2 regions of the Sphingomonas sp. BK481 genome follow, and region 2 is predicted to be linked to the other one. Evidence: riboswitches for the same ligand, from Rfam matches in the RefSeq annotation. Region 2 holds a riboswitch; the other holds the start of a gene.
The links. A riboswitch is a leader RNA that binds a small molecule or an ion and turns the genes downstream of it on or off. The one in region 2 is predicted to bind cobalamin.
Positions count from the first base shown of each region.

Region 1 (7,334 bases), on a different contig from region 2:
GCCGGTCCGGTCGAATGCGGGGTTTCTCGTCCAGGCACTCGATCACCCGGATTTCGTCGCCGCAACGCTAGATACCGGGCTGATTGCGCGCGAGGGGGCGGCGCTGATGCCCCCGGCGCAGCCCAGCGAGGAAGCACTGATCGACGCCGCGCGTACGCTCGTACGCGCCGAGCCGATGGCGGGTTTTCGTCTCAACGCGGCCCCTTTGAAGGCCGCGCGGTTCCTGCTCGACGACGACGCGGTGACGATCGATCTCGACGGTCGCGGCATCGATGCACCGGTCGATGCCACCCTCGTTTCCGATGCCGGGCAGACCTGGCAGTTGCGGCCTTGGCGTGCGTCTGGCGCGGCGATGGGGGCGGCAGCGGACGGCGCTATCTTGTCACCGATGCCGGGACGGATCATCGCGGTCGACGTGGCGGCCGGGGACCGTGTCGCAAAGGGGCAGAAGCTCGTGACGCTGGAGGCGATGAAGATGGAGCATTCGCTCGTCGCGCCGTTCGACGGGACGGTTGCCGAACTGACCGCGATCGAAGGCGGGCAGGTGAGCGATGGCATGGTGCTCGCGCGTATCGAGAAGGATGACTGATGGCCGGCCGCTATTTCGACCGATGGGCAGTCGGCGACCGGATCGTCCATGAGATCCGCCGCACCGTCACGGAGACGGACAACCTCCTGTTTTCGACGATGACGCACAATCCGCAGCCGCTGCACCTCGATGCGGAGGCGGCGAAGGCGAGTGAATTCGGCCAGATCCTCGTCAACGGCACCTTCACCTTCGCGCTGATGGTCGGCCTGTCGGTCAGCGACACGACGCTCGGGACGCTCGTCGCCAATCTCGGTTACGACAAGCTCGTGCATCCGAAACCCGTCTTCATCGGCGACACGATGCGCGCCGAGACCGAGGTCGCCGAGCTTAAGCCCAGCCGGTCACGCCCGAACGCCGGGATCGTCACATTCATGCACCAGCTGATCAACCAGCGTGACGAGATCGTCTGTCAGTGCCTCCGCTCGGCACTGCTGCTGCGGACGCCGGCATGAGGTTGCGCTCGCTGCTGTTCGTGCCCGCAGACCGGCCCGAGCGTTTTGCGAAGGCCGCGGCGAGCGGGGCGGATGCCATCATCCTCGATCTGGAGGACTCGGTCGCGCTGTCCCGCAAGGCCGTTGCCCGCGAGGCGGTCCGGGCCACGTTGCAGGACCACACCGACGTCGTGCGGATGGTGCGGATCAATCCCGTCGACTCCGGGTGGCTGGACGACGATCTCGCTGCCGCGAGGGACGCCGATGCGATCATGCTGCCCAAGGCGACGGGACCCGCGACCGTCCTCGCGCTGGTCGAGGCTTATGGCGATGACTGTCCGCCGATCCTGCCAATCGCGACCGAAGTGCCCGCCGCGATCTTCACACTGGGCGAATATGCGCGGGTCAACGACCGGTTATGTGGCCTGACCTGGGGCGCAGAGGACCTGCCCGCGGCGATCGGCGCGGCGACCAGTCGTGAGGACGACGGGTCCTATACCGAACCCTATAAGCTCGTCCGATCGCTGCTGCTGTTCGGCGCGCATGCGGCGGACGTCGCGGCGATCGAGACGGTCTATCCTGCAATCGCGGACATTTACGGGCTGGCAGCCTATGCCGCGCGCGGCAGCCGTGACGGCTTTACCGGCATGATGGCGATTCATCCGTCGCAAGTCGCCACGATCAACGCCGCGTTCACGCCGGATGCGGCGACCGTTGCACATGCGCACGCCGTCGTCGCTGCGTTTGCAGCGGCTCCCGAGGCGGGCGCGCTGCAGCTTGATGGGCGGATGATCGATGCGCCGCACTTACGTCAGGCGCGGGCGATCCTCGCGCGACTCTAGGCCCATTGGCGGCAGGAATTTTCTGCGCTACCGTCGCCCTGCGAAACCGGTGAAGGCCGGGGTCGCAGATCGCGTCGGTGCCCCTCGGGGCTTCAAAGGGAATGCGGTGCGGGAGGCGGTCCTCCTCATGCCGCGGCTGTCCCTGCAACTGTAAGCGGTGAGTGCGGTGCGCATGTCCCTTCATCATGGGGGGGCGACCACTAGGCCTGAGCGTAAGCGCAGGGCTCGGGAAGGTCGCGTACCGGGCGTCGACCCGTGAGCCAGGAGACCTGCCGGCGCTCGGTCGCTCTTGCCATGGTCCAGGGGATGACCGCGGCACGGTACTCCGTCTGAGCGACGAACCATGCGGCGGGGGCCGCATCGGCGCGCGTGGCGGGTGCGGTTCGGCGTACACCCCAAGCGTTGCGCCGGCTGTCCGTGGCATCGGACGGCAGGCCCCGGCCGGTCGCTCGTGACGCCGGGGGTATCGTTTCATGACCAGAGTTTTCGTTTCGCTTGCGGCGCTCGCGACCGCCACGGCCTTTGCATCGCCGACCGCGGCCGAGCCCGATCCGGTTACTGCGGCGACGGGCGAGGCGGCAGCGGGCGCCGCCGAGCTGGTGATCACCGCATCGCGATCGGGGGACGCGGTTCCCGCCGATCAGCTCGGAGCGTCGGTGACGGTGCTCGACGCCGCCACGCTCGACCAGCGGCAGACCCGGATCGTGTCCGACGTGCTGCGCGACGTCCCCGGACTGGCGGTCAGCCGGACCGGCGCGGTCGGGGGGACGACGCAGGTCCGGATCCGCGGATCGGAGGGCAATCACGTGCTCGTGCTGATCGACGGGATCGAAGTGTCCGATCCCTATCAGGGCGAATATGACTTCGGCACGCTGATTGCCGACGAGGCGGCACGGGTCGAGGTGCTGCGCGGCCAGCAATCGGCGCTGTACGGGTCCGACGCGATCGGCGGCGTCATTCAGTATCTCACGCTCAGCGGCGCGGAAGCCCCGGGCGTATCGCTGCGGGCCGAGGGGGGATCGTTCGGCACGTTTTCGGGCGGCGCGCGGGTCGCAGGCGTATCGGGCAATCTGGATTACGCGCTGTCGAGCTCGACCTACCTCACCGACGGCACGCCGACCGCACGGGGCGGATCGCGCGACATCGGCGCGAAGAGCGTCGGCGCGACGGGCAAGCTCAGCTGGTCGCCGATCGACACGCTGAAGGTCACGGGCGTCGCGCGCTACAGCTATACCGACGCCGACAGCAACGACACCGCGTTGAGCGGCCCGCAGTTCGGCACGATCGTCGATACGCCCGGCGCGCGGAGCACGGTCGAGGCCTATTACGGGCTGGTTCGCGCCGAACTCGCGCTGGCGGATGGCCGCTGGACGAATGCGCTCAGCGGCCAGTTTGCCGATACGACACGCCGGGCGCTGGCCGACGATGCCTTGAGCTTTGGCAACAAGGGACGACGGTACAAGGGATCGTTCGAAAGCGCCTTCCGGTTCGGCACCGATCGCATCCGGCATCGGCTGACCGCCGCAGTCGATGTCGAGCGTGAGGAATTCCAGACGCTTAGTCAGGTCCCTTCGGAGTTCGTCTTCACAGGGCGGCGGCACACCGACAATGTCGGGATCGTCGGACAGTATGACGTCGTGATCGACGACGCGCTCGCGATCGGCGGTTCGGTGCGGCGCGACGAGAATAACCGGTTCGACGACACCACCACCTACCGCGCGCAGGCGAGCTATCGCTTTGCGACCGGAACGCGGGTGCGCGGCGCCTACGGGACGGGCGTGAAGAACCCCGGCTACTTCGATCTCTTCGGCTATTCGGACGGTCGTTATATCGGCAACCCCAACCTCAAGCCGGAAAAGTCAAAGGGGTGGGAAGCCGGGGTCGAACAGGCTTTCGGGGGGGATCGTGCGACGATCGGCGCGACCTATTTCGACAGTCGGCTGACGAACGAGATCTTTACCACCTATCCCGCCCCCGACTTCGTCGCGACGCCCGGCAACCGCGATACGCGATCGACGCAGCACGGCGTCGAGGTGTTTGCCACAGCGCAGCCGATTGCGCAGTTGCGCTTCGACCTCGCCTATACCTATCTGAAGGCGCGCGAGGACGGGGGCGTGGAGATCCGGCGCCCCAGCCATATCGGCAGCATCAACATGACTGCGTTCAGTCGCGACGAGCGCGCCTCGGCAACGCTCACCGTCCGGTATAATGGCCGGCAGCAGGACGATGCCTATACCGATCCGAGCTATGTCCCTGTCCGCGTCTCGCTCCAGGAATATGTCCTCGTCAACCTGAACGCGGCGTACAAGCTGACGTCCCGGCTATCGGTCTTCGGTCGGGTCGAAAACCTCTTCGACGAGCGGTACGAGGAGGTGTTCAGCTATGTCGGTCAGGGGCGCGGTGCCTATGCCGGCGTGAAGGCAGCATTCTGATGCGGAGCGAGGCGGAGCACACGGCGCGGATGGCCAAGAAGAAGGTCGTCCAGGACAAGATCGTCGCGGCCAAGACGATCGAAAAGGGCCTGCTTATGGTCCACACCGGACCGGGCAAGGGCAAGACCACCGCGGCGCTCGGCATGGCGGTGCGGATGATGGGGCATGGGCGAAAGGTCGGGATCGTACAGTTCGTCAAGGGTGCGATGACGACCGGCGAGAAGGTCATCTTCGACGCCTTTCCCGATCTGGTCGAATTCAAGCCGATGGGCGAGGGCTTTACCTGGGATACGCAGGATCGGGCCCGCGATATCGCGGTGGCGCGCGAAGGGTGGGACGAGGTCCGCCGGATGATCGCCGACCCCAGCTATGCGATGGTCGTCGCCGACGAGATCAACATCGTCCTGCGCTACGACTATCTGCCACTCGGTGAGGTACTTGCGGGATTCGCCGCGCGACCGGCGATGACGCATGTCGTGGCGACGGGGCGCAACGCGCCCGATGCTTTGGTTGCCGCGGCGGATCTCGTCACCGAGATGGGGCAGGTCAAGCATCCGTTCCGGGGCGGGGTCAAGGCCCAGGCCGGCGTCGAGTTCTAACGGCCGCGGCGAGGACCAGCCGGACGGGGCGTGCGCAACTGCGCCGCGAGGCTTTGCGCGGCCAGCACATAGGCGGGACCTCCGCAGACGGTCCACGCCTCGGGGATGCGCAGACGGGGAATCCCGTCGAGAATCGGATGATGCAGCATTTCGGTGCCCTGATCGGTCACGCGGTCGGTGGCGCTCTCGACGATGAGATAGTCCGGGCGTGCCAGCGCCATCTGTTCGAGCGAGAGCTGCGATAGCGCCGGTTTGCCGAGCCGGGTCGCGAGATTGGCAAGCCCGAGACGCTGCATCAGTTCGTCGACGAGCGTGCCGGTACCGGTCAGGAAACCCCGACGCTGATAATAGGCCGCCGTGCGACCACCTCCCGGCGCGCGCGGCAATCGTGCGAGCGCGGCGTCCATCCGGCGGATCAGCGTTTCGCCGCGATCGCGGTGGCCGATGGCCGCGGCGACCTGACGGACTTGCAACACGATCGCGGCATAGCTGTCCGCGGGGGGCAGATCGAGCGTCGCGACGTTCCGGCCGGCGAGAATGGCCGTGACCGTCTGGCGTCGGAACGGCGAGGCGATCACCAAATCGGGGTGCAGCATCAGCACGTCTTCTGCGCTGCCGCGGCTGACTGGCATGGTACGTGCGGCGTTGGCGGCAGCGGACATGTTCGGATCACGCGCGAACCGGGTGAGCGCGACGATCTGCGCGGGGTCGGCGAGCGCCAGAAGATACTGGTCAGCGCATAGGTTGAGCGAGACGATACGCCGCGGCGGTCGAGGCGCCGCCGCCGCCGTAGTTGCGCCAACGGCAGCGACGATTAGGATGGTCAGGAGATGGCGGCCGCGCATGCGCAAAACCCTGCCGCAGCGGCCGCTTATGCGCTAGGCGGAAATCGATGCGGTGGGATCTGGCACTATGGAACGCGTGACGCGTGCGCGATTGGTCGGTGGCCTCGCGCTGCTTGCGCTGTTGGCCGGCGCTGCGTCGGTCGCGGTGGGGAGTGCGGCGATCCCGCTCGTGCATGTCGTGCGGGCGCTCAGCGGGCAGGGCGATCCGATCGAACGCGCGATCCTGTTCGAACTCCGTCTGCCGCGCGCGATCCTCGGGCTCGCGGTCGGCGCGATGCTGGGGCTTTCCGGTGCAGCACTGCAGGGGTTCCTGCGCAACCCGCTGGCCGAGCCATCGGTGCTGGGCGCGTCGAACGGGGCATCGCTGGGCGCGGTGATCGCGCTGTATTTCGGGCTGGCGGAGCTTCATCCGGCGATGCTGCCGATCGTGGCGATCGCCGGGGCGTTCGCGGCGCTGGGGTTGCTGTTCGTGCTGGCGGCCGGGTCGCAAAGCGCCTTGTCCCTGATCCTCGCGGGGATCGCGGTTGGAACGCTGGCCGTCGCGGGGGTCAGTCTTGCGCTCAACCTGTCCCCGAACCCGTTTGCGGCGATGGAGATCATGACCTGGTTGCTCGGGTCGCTCGAAGACCGGTCGTTCAGCCATGTCACGCTGGCGCTGCCCTGTATCGCAATCGGCACGGTGCTGGTCGCCTCGGACGGCCATGCGCTCGACGCGCTGACGCTCGGCGAGGATGGCGCACGTGCGCTCGGCGTCGATCTGGGCCGGACGCGCATGCGGATGCTGGTCGGGGTGGCGATCGGGGTCGGCGGGGCGGTCGCGGTATCGGGCGCGATCGGGTTCATCGGCCTGATCGTCCCGCATCTCGTCCGGCCGATGACCGATCGTTCGCCATCGGCGATCCTGCTCCCCTCCGCACTGGGCGGGGCCGCATTGCTTACCTTTGCCGACGTGCTGGTCCGGGTGATCCCGACGTCGAACGAACTTAAGCTCGGGGTCGTCACCGCGTTTCTCGGCGTGCCGGTGTTCCTGGTTCACCTCATGCGCGAGCGCCGGCTGTGGTAACCCTCGCCGCGAACTGCCTAAGCGTCTCCCGCGCAGGGCGGGTCGTGGTCGACGACGTCACCTTCGCGGCAGAAGGCGGCGCGCTCATCGGGATCGTCGGCCCCAATGGGGCGGGCAAATCGACGCTGGTCCAGGCGTTGCTCGGGCTGGTTCCCGCTACGGGGGCGATCCTGCTCGACGGCGTTCCGCTGGCGGAACGCTCGCGACGTGAGATTGCGCAGACGGTCGCGTATCTGCCGCAGGGTCAAAGTCTTCATTGGCCGCTGAGCGTCGAGCGTCTCGTCGCGTTGGGCCGGTTGCCCCATCTCGCACCGTTGTCGCGCATTTCTCAGCAGGATCGTGATGCGATTGCCCGTGCGATGGCGGCGGCGGACGTGACCACGCTTGCGGCGCGTGTCGCGACCGAGATTTCGGGGGGCGAGCGGGCTCGGGTCCTGCTGGCACGGGCGCTCGCGGTGGAGGCGCCGGCGCTGATCGTCGACGAGCCGCTCGCGTCGCTCGATCCCGCGCATCAGATCGCAGTCATGGAGATC
Region 1 covers NZ_JACIAP010000002.1:183,384-190,717, reverse strand. Annotated here, with positions in the region: gene FHY04_RS04810 (biotin carboxylase N-terminal domain-containing protein) at 1-589, shown strand, start outside; gene FHY04_RS04805 (MaoC family dehydratase) at 589-1,041, shown strand; gene FHY04_RS04800 (CoA ester lyase) at 1,038-1,862, shown strand; cobalamin riboswitch at 1,921-2,154, shown strand; gene FHY04_RS04795 (TonB-dependent siderophore receptor) at 2,336-4,294, shown strand; gene cobO (cob(I)yrinic acid a,c-diamide adenosyltransferase) at 4,294-4,893, shown strand; gene FHY04_RS04785 (ABC transporter substrate-binding protein) at 4,890-5,738, opposite strand; gene FHY04_RS04780 (iron ABC transporter permease) at 5,806-6,801, shown strand; gene FHY04_RS04775 (ABC transporter ATP-binding protein) at 6,795-7,334, shown strand, end outside.
Region 1: linked by a shared signal. The riboswitch ahead of FHY04_RS04795 (TonB-dependent siderophore receptor) and the one ahead of FHY04_RS10130 (HoxN/HupN/NixA family nickel/cobalt transporter) in region 2 are both predicted to bind cobalamin.

Region 2 (7,334 bases):
GCTGGCTGAACAGGAAATTCGAACCTTCGGCGAGTTCGTTCAGGTTCGCTGCACGTGGCTTCAGGACAGGCATTGCGCGAGTCAGAAGGTCGAGTCCGCCATCGGGCAGGGCATGACCGAGACGATCGGCGGCGAGCTGGGCCAGACGCGCATCATCTGCCTCGCGGATATAGTGGCCGTTCAGATTCTCGAGCTTCTTCAGGTCGAAGCGCGAGGGTGACTTGCCGACGCCCGACAGGTCGAACCATTCGACCGCCTGTTCGCGGCTGATGATCTCGTCGTCACCGTGCCCCCAGCCGAGCCGCAGCAGGTAATTGTCGAACGCCTCGGGCAGGATGCCCATCTCGTCGCGATACGCCTCGATGCCGACGGCGCCGTGCCGCTTGGACAGCTTGGCACCATCGGGGCCGTGGATCAGCGGGATGTGCGCATAGATCGGATCGGGCCAGCCGCCCTCGATGGCGTCCATCGCGCGGTAGATCGGCAGCTGGCGGAACGCGTTGTTGAGGTGATCGTCACCGCGGATCACGTGCGTGACGCCCATGTCGTGATCGTCGACGACGACCGCGAGCATGTAGGTGGGCGTGCCATCGGAGCGGAGGAGGACGAGGTCGTCGATTTCCTCGTTGCGGACCGTCACCGATCCCTGGACGCGATCCTCGATCGTGACCGCGCCTTCCTGCGGCGCGCGCAGGCGGACGACATGGGGAAGATCGGGGGCCTCGCTTGCCGGACGGTCGCGCCACGGGCTGCGGATGCGAAGCGGCTTCTTGGCCGCCTGCGCCTCGGCACGCATCGCCGCGATCTCGTCATTGGTCATGTAGCAGCGATAGGCGTGGCCGGCCTCGACCATCTGGTGCGCGACGCGGGCGTGGCGATCGGCGCCGGCGAACTGCATGACGACGTCGCCGTCCCAGTCGATCCCCAGCCAGCGCATCCCGTCGATGATCGCGTCGATCGCCGGCTGGGTCGACCGCACGCGGTCGGTATCCTCGATACGCAGCAGGAATTTGCCGCCATTCGCCTTGGCGAACAGCCAGTTGAACAACGCCGTGCGCGCGCCGCCAAGATGCAGGAACCCCGTCGGCGACGGAGCGAAACGAGTAACCACGGGTGCGGCCGAAACGACGGCATCCGTATCAGATATTGCGCCCAACCGCGGGTGCTCCCAGACTGTAGAAACGATGGCCGGATCAGCCGTCGCCGCCTCTAGCATGCGTCCCCGGCGGCGACAAATGGGCGTGCCGCCCTGGATGGCGGAGCCCGGCCGGGCGATCGAACGCTGGCTGGAGGCAGAGCGCGACCAGCTCATAACCTGGTTGCCGGTCGGGCTTGGCGGCGGCATCGCGCTGTGGTTCGTGCTGCCCGATCCCGTGGCATGGGGCACCGCGATCCTTTTGCTGGCCGCTGGCGGTTTGGCCGGACTTGCGGTGGGGCGCGGCGGGCGTGCGGCGCGGATGCTCGCGATCGGCGCGATTGCGGCGGCGCTCGGCATCGGGCTGATCTGGGTGCGATCGGACCGCGTGGCGGCACCGGTGCTCGCGGGGCCGATTTTCGTGCAGCTGTCGGCGCGGGTCGAGACGATCGAACCGCTCGTCGCGCGTCGACTGGTGCGGTTGACGGTGCGGCCGGTCGGGCCGGGGCAGGACGCCGATGGCGCACCGGTTGCGTTGCCAGGCCGCGTCCGCATCAACCTGGCAGAGGCGGATGCGCCAGTGACGCTGGGGATCGGCGCGACGATAAGGCTGCGCGCTCGACTCATGCCGCCGCCCTTGCCCGCGGTACCCGGCGCCTATGACTTTGCGCGCGTCGCCTGGTTCAGCGGGATCGGCGCGACGGGGCGGGGCTTTTCTCCGGTCGAGGTGACGATGCCGGGCCGCGGCGGCGCTGGGGTCCGGGTGGCCTTGTCGCGGCATATCGTTGCGCAACTCGACGGGAGCGCGGGCGGGATCGCGGCGGCGCTGGCGACCGGCGACGTCGGCGCGATCAGCGACGCGGATGCGGAGGCGATGCGCCGCGCCGGGCTGGCGCACCTCCTGTCGGTGAGCGGCCTCCACATCACCGCCGCGGTCGCAGCTACGATGCTGATCGTGCTGCGGCTGCTGGCGCTCAGCCCGTGGCTCGCGCTGCACACGCGGCTGCCATTGATTGCCGCGCTTGCCGGTGCGGCGGCGGCGATCGGCTACACCGTGCTGACGGGCAGCCAGGTGCCGACGATCCGCTCGTGCATCGCGGCGTTGCTGGTGCTGGTCGCGCTGGCGATGGGGCGCGAGGCGATGACGTTGCGGCTGGTCGCGACGGGAGCGATCGCGGTGATGCTCGCGCTGCCCGAATCGCTCGCCGGGCCGAGCTTTCAATTGTCGTTTGCCGCGATCACCGCGATCATCGCGCTGCACGAGCATCCCGTCGTCCGTGCCACGTTCGCGCCGCATGACGAGGGCCGCGGCAGGCGCCTGTTGCGCGGCGCCGCGTCGCTGCTGCTGACCGGGCTCGTCGTCGAGACGGCGCTGATGCCGATCGCGGTCTATCATTTCCACAAGGCCGGGCTGTACGGCGCGGTCGCCAATATCGTCGCGATCCCGCTGACCACGTTCGTCGTGATGCCGTTCGAAGCGCTGGCGCTGCTGCTCGACACGATCGGGATTGGCGCGCCCGCCTGGTGGCTGGTGCAGCATGCGCTCGACGCGCTGCTGTGGCTCGCGCGCGGCGTGGCGCATGCACCGGGCGCGGTCCGCGCGCTGCCGGCGGTGCCCGACGGGGCGTTTGCCTTGATGGTCGGCGGCGGTGTGTGGATCGCGCTGTGGCGGACGCGGTGGCGACGGATCGGGATCCTGCCCTTGGCAGTCGGCGCGATCTGGGCGCTGATGACGCCGTCACCCGATATCCTTGTGACGGGCGATGGCCGTCACGTCGCGGTCCGGACCGCCGCCGGGCTCGCGCTGCTCCGCGATCAGGCGGGGGACTATGTCCGCGATACACTGGCGGAGAATGGCGGGGTCGACGGAGAACCGCTGTTGCTGGCGGATCAGCCCGACGCGCGGTGCAGCCGCGACCTGTGCTTGACGGATGTCGTCGCGCGGGGGCGGGCGTGGCGTGTGCTGGCGACGCGCAGCGTTTACCGGGTGCCGATCGCGGAGATGGTTGCCGCCTGCCGGCGCGCGGACATCGTCATCAGCGAGCGCGGGCTGCCGCGCGATTGTACGCCGCGATGGCTGAAGCTCGATCGATCGGTGCTCACGCGGACCGGGGGGATCGCCTTGACGCTGACCACAGGGCGGATGGTGACGGTGCTCAATCCGGGGGACCGGCACCCGTGGCGCGATCCTCCGACGGTGGCGCGGTCAACGCGACGGTTCGGGGCGGCGGGCGATCAGCATGGGGTCGCCGGACGTGCGGCGTCGGTCCGGTTTTAGGTGCCGGGTCGGGGGTGGTCAGGGCGATAGGTCGCGACTGGGAATGTCGGGTCATGATCCTGCGAAAGTGGGGCCTCCGATTGGGAGGGCCGCAATTCCGAAACGCGGACGATGGTGCCTGAGGCCGTTGGTCACGAACGCCACTGCCGGTTGCGTGGCGGTGATGACCGCCAGCGCTCCCCGGCATTTGTCAATCGTAGCGGCGCAGGATACCCGACAGCTTGCCCTGAACCCGGACCTGTGCGGGCGCATAACGCTGAGGGTCATAGGCACGGTTGGCCGGGTCGAGCCGGACCATCGCGCCTTCGCGGCGGAAATATTTGAGCGTCGCTTCGCTGTCCTCGATCAGCGCGACGACGATTTCGCCGTCGCGGGCGATCTCGGTACGGCGGATCAGCGCATAATCGCCGTCGAGGATGCCGGCTTCGACCATCGAGTCCCCCGAAACCTCCAGCGCATAATGCTCGCCGGTGCCGAGCAATGCGGCCGGAACGGCGAGCATCGAACTGCCTTCAAAGGCTTCGATCGGGACGCCGGCGGCGATCCGGCCGTGCAGCGGGATCTCGACGACGTCGTTCGCCGCGATGCGGGCGGGCGACGCGGGCGTGGCGCTGGCCGTGTCCGGCGCAGATACGGTGCTGGCCGATGCCTTAGCCTCCGACTTCGGCCCCGACTTCGCCGCAGTTTGTGCGATTGCCGCCTCCGGACGCTCGGGCATCCTTAGCACTTCGAGCGCGCGCGCCCGGTTGGGCAGGCGCCGGATGAAGTTGCGCTCCTCAAGCGCGCTGATCAGACGGTGCACGCCCGATTTCGATTTCAGGTCGAGCGCGTCCTTCATCTCCTCGAACGAGGGCGACACGCCCGTCTCGGCGAGGCGGTCATTGATGAAGCAGACAAGCTCGTGCTGCTTGCGCGTGAGCATAACGGTTCTCCGTCCGGAACAGACGAGGAACTTCTATGGAACACTTGCAGCTTCGTCAAGCGGTGACGTCACGCGATGACGAGGATTTCCGCCGAGTCGCCCGCCCTTGCCGCCGGCGCGTCGCCGTCGCGGACGATCAGGCAGGACGAGCGGGCGAGCGTCAGCAGCATCGAGCTGTCCTGGATGGTCGAGGCATAGGCGCGGCCGTCGCGCAGTTCGGCGCGCATATAGTCGGTCCGCGACTGGTTGGGCGGAAGATCCTCGCCGAGCAGCGCGTGCGTCGTCTGCGGCAGGGGATCGCGCGCGCCGAGCATGTGCGCGACGACGGGGCGGACGAAGAGGATGGCGGTGACGAAGGCGGAGACCGGGTTGCCCGGCAGGCCGAGCAGCATCATCCGCCCGAGCGCGCCCGCCATCATCGGCTTGCCCGGGCGCAGCGCGATCCGCCAGAAGTCGATCGTCCCGCCCGCCGCCTCGATCGCGGGGCGCACGAGGTCGTGATCGCCGACCGACGCCCCCCCCGTGGTCACGAGCAGATCGGCATCGACCCCGGCAAAGGCGTCACGCAGCGTGTCGAGCCGGTCGGGGAGAATTCCGAGATCGATAATGTCGACGGGCAGGTCGGCGAGCATCGCGGCGAGCATGATGCCGTTTGATTCCGGTAGCGGGACGGGGTCGCTGGTCGAGCCGGGCGGAACGAGCTCGTCCCCCGTCGCGGCGACCGCGACGCGCAGCCGGCGGCCGACCGACAGCGTGCCGTGTCCGCCGGTCGCAGCGACCGCGATGCGCGCGGGCGTCAGCCGGTCGCCGGCCGCGATCAGCCGGGTGCCGGTCGCGAAGTCGAGCCCCTTGCGGCGCGTGTTGCGTCCCTCGAAGGCGGGGCCTTCGCCGTCGAGCATCAGCCGGTCGCCGTCGCGCGCGGCTTCCTCCTGGACGAGCACCGTGTCGGCGCCTGCCGGCATCGCCGCGCCGGTGAAGATGCGCGTCGCCTGTCCCGCGTCGACTAAACCGGTGAAGGGGCGGCCGGCCGCGCTCTCGCCGATGACCGTCCACGGCCCGGGCAGATCGGCGTAGCGGATCGCATAGCCGTCCATCGCCGAGAGGTCGGTCGCGGGCTGGGTGCGGCGGGCGAGAATGTCCTCCGCCGCCCATCGACCCATCGCCGAGCGCAGCGGCACGGTTTCGGCCGGCACGCGCGAGGCCATGGCGAAGAGGCGGGACTGGGCTTCGGCGACGGGGACGAGAGGGCGCATGCGGGCTCCGTTCAGCGGGGCGATGAAGGTCTGCGCTGCTCGCACGAAAGCCGCGGGGCGGAAAGCGGGCAACGCCGCGACCGGCAGGACACCGGTCGGTTACGCGATCAACGTACGAGGTACGGCAGACGTTGCGGTGAAATGGGACGACATGCCCTGCGTTGCGCCGCACGCAAATCCTGTCGTCAGCGCGGGCAAAACGCGCTAGCCCTGTGGCGCAGGTCCGACGCAAGCCGGATCCGCACAGATCGCGTCGGTGCCCCTCGGGGCTTGAATGGGAATGCGGTGCGGGGTTTGCCCCAAGACCGCAGCTGTCCCTGCAACTGTAAGCGGCGAGCGACACGCACGCGCCCCCTGCAACGGGGGCAGCCACTGGGCCGATGGCCTGGGAAGGTGTGCGTCGAGCCTTGACCCGCGAGCCAGGAGACCTGCCGGCGTCTGGTCGCTCTTGTCCCGGCCCAGGGGGTGGCCGAGGCACGGTGAACGCCGTCTGAGCGACGACCATGCGGCGGGGGCCGCATCGGCGACGCATGCCGGCCGCTCAGGGCGTCCGGTCGGCGCGCGTCCCGGTCGTTCGCGGCAGGCCCCCGTCCTCGTCGGACGCCGGGGATGTACCAATGACCAAGATTATGACCGGGCGGACCGCCGGTCGTTCGACGCGACACCGGATCGGCTGGATGTTCGCGATGCTGGTTGCGGCCAACATCGCCGCCTGGGGATGGGCGTTCGCGCTGTTCCAGGCGCAACCGCTGATGCTGGGTACCGCGATGCTCGCCTGGGGGCTGGGGCTGCGCCACGCGGTCGATGCGGATCATATCGCGGCGATCGACAATGTGACGCGCAAGCTGATGCAGGACGGGCAGCGGCCGATCGGGGTCGGCTTCTGGTTCGCGGTCGGCCATTCGGGGATCGTCCTGATCGCCGCGGTCGCGATCGCGCTGACCGCGAGTGCGCTGGCGCAGTTCGAGGCGTTCAAGCAGGCGGGCGGGGTGATCGCGACACTGATCTCCGCGCTGTTCCTGTTCACGATCGCGGCGATGAACCTGATCATCCTGCGATCGGTGTGGCGGACCTTCGGCCATGTCCGCGGCGGGGGGCGCTATGTCGAGGAGGATCTCGACCTGCTGCTCGGCAATCGCGGGCTGCTCGCGCGGCTGTTCCGGCCGATGTTCCGGCTGGTCACGCGCAGCTGGCACATGGCGCCGCTCGGGTTCCTGTTCGGGCTGGGGTTCGACACCGCGACCGAAGTCGCGATCCTCGGCCTGTCTGCAAGCCAGGCGGCGGACGGGCTGTCGATCGGCACGGTGCTGGTGCTGCCGGTGCTGTTCGCGACGGGCATGGCACTAGTCGACAGTGCCGACGGGGTGGTGATGCTCGGCGCGTATGAATGGGCGTTCGTGAAGCCGATCCGCAAGCTCTATTACAACATCACGATCACGCTGATCTCGGCGATCGTCGCGATCGCGATCGGCGGGATCGAGACGCTCGCGCTGCTGGCGTCGAAGCTCGGCCTGAGCGGGGGCGTGTGGGACGTTGCTTCGGCGCTGGGCGAGAATTTCAACGGGCTGGGCTTTGCGATCATCGCGCTGTTCGTGGCGTGCTGGGTGCTGAGTTTCGCGATCTACCGGTGGAAGCGGTTCGACGAGATCGAGGTGGTGCGGGGGTAACGAGCAGCGTCGTCATCCCCGGCTCGACCCGGCGCCCAGAGCCAATCACCGGATCATGCGTGGCCCTGGATCCTGACTT
Region 2 covers NZ_JACIAP010000004.1:221,968-229,301, reverse strand. Annotated here, with positions in the region: gene gltX (glutamate--tRNA ligase) at 1-1,216, opposite strand, end outside; gene FHY04_RS10145 (ComEC/Rec2 family competence protein) at 1,236-3,413, shown strand; gene lexA (transcriptional repressor LexA) at 3,604-4,335, opposite strand; gene glp (gephyrin-like molybdotransferase Glp) at 4,404-5,588, opposite strand; cobalamin riboswitch at 5,826-6,039, shown strand; gene FHY04_RS10130 (HoxN/HupN/NixA family nickel/cobalt transporter) at 6,266-7,255, shown strand.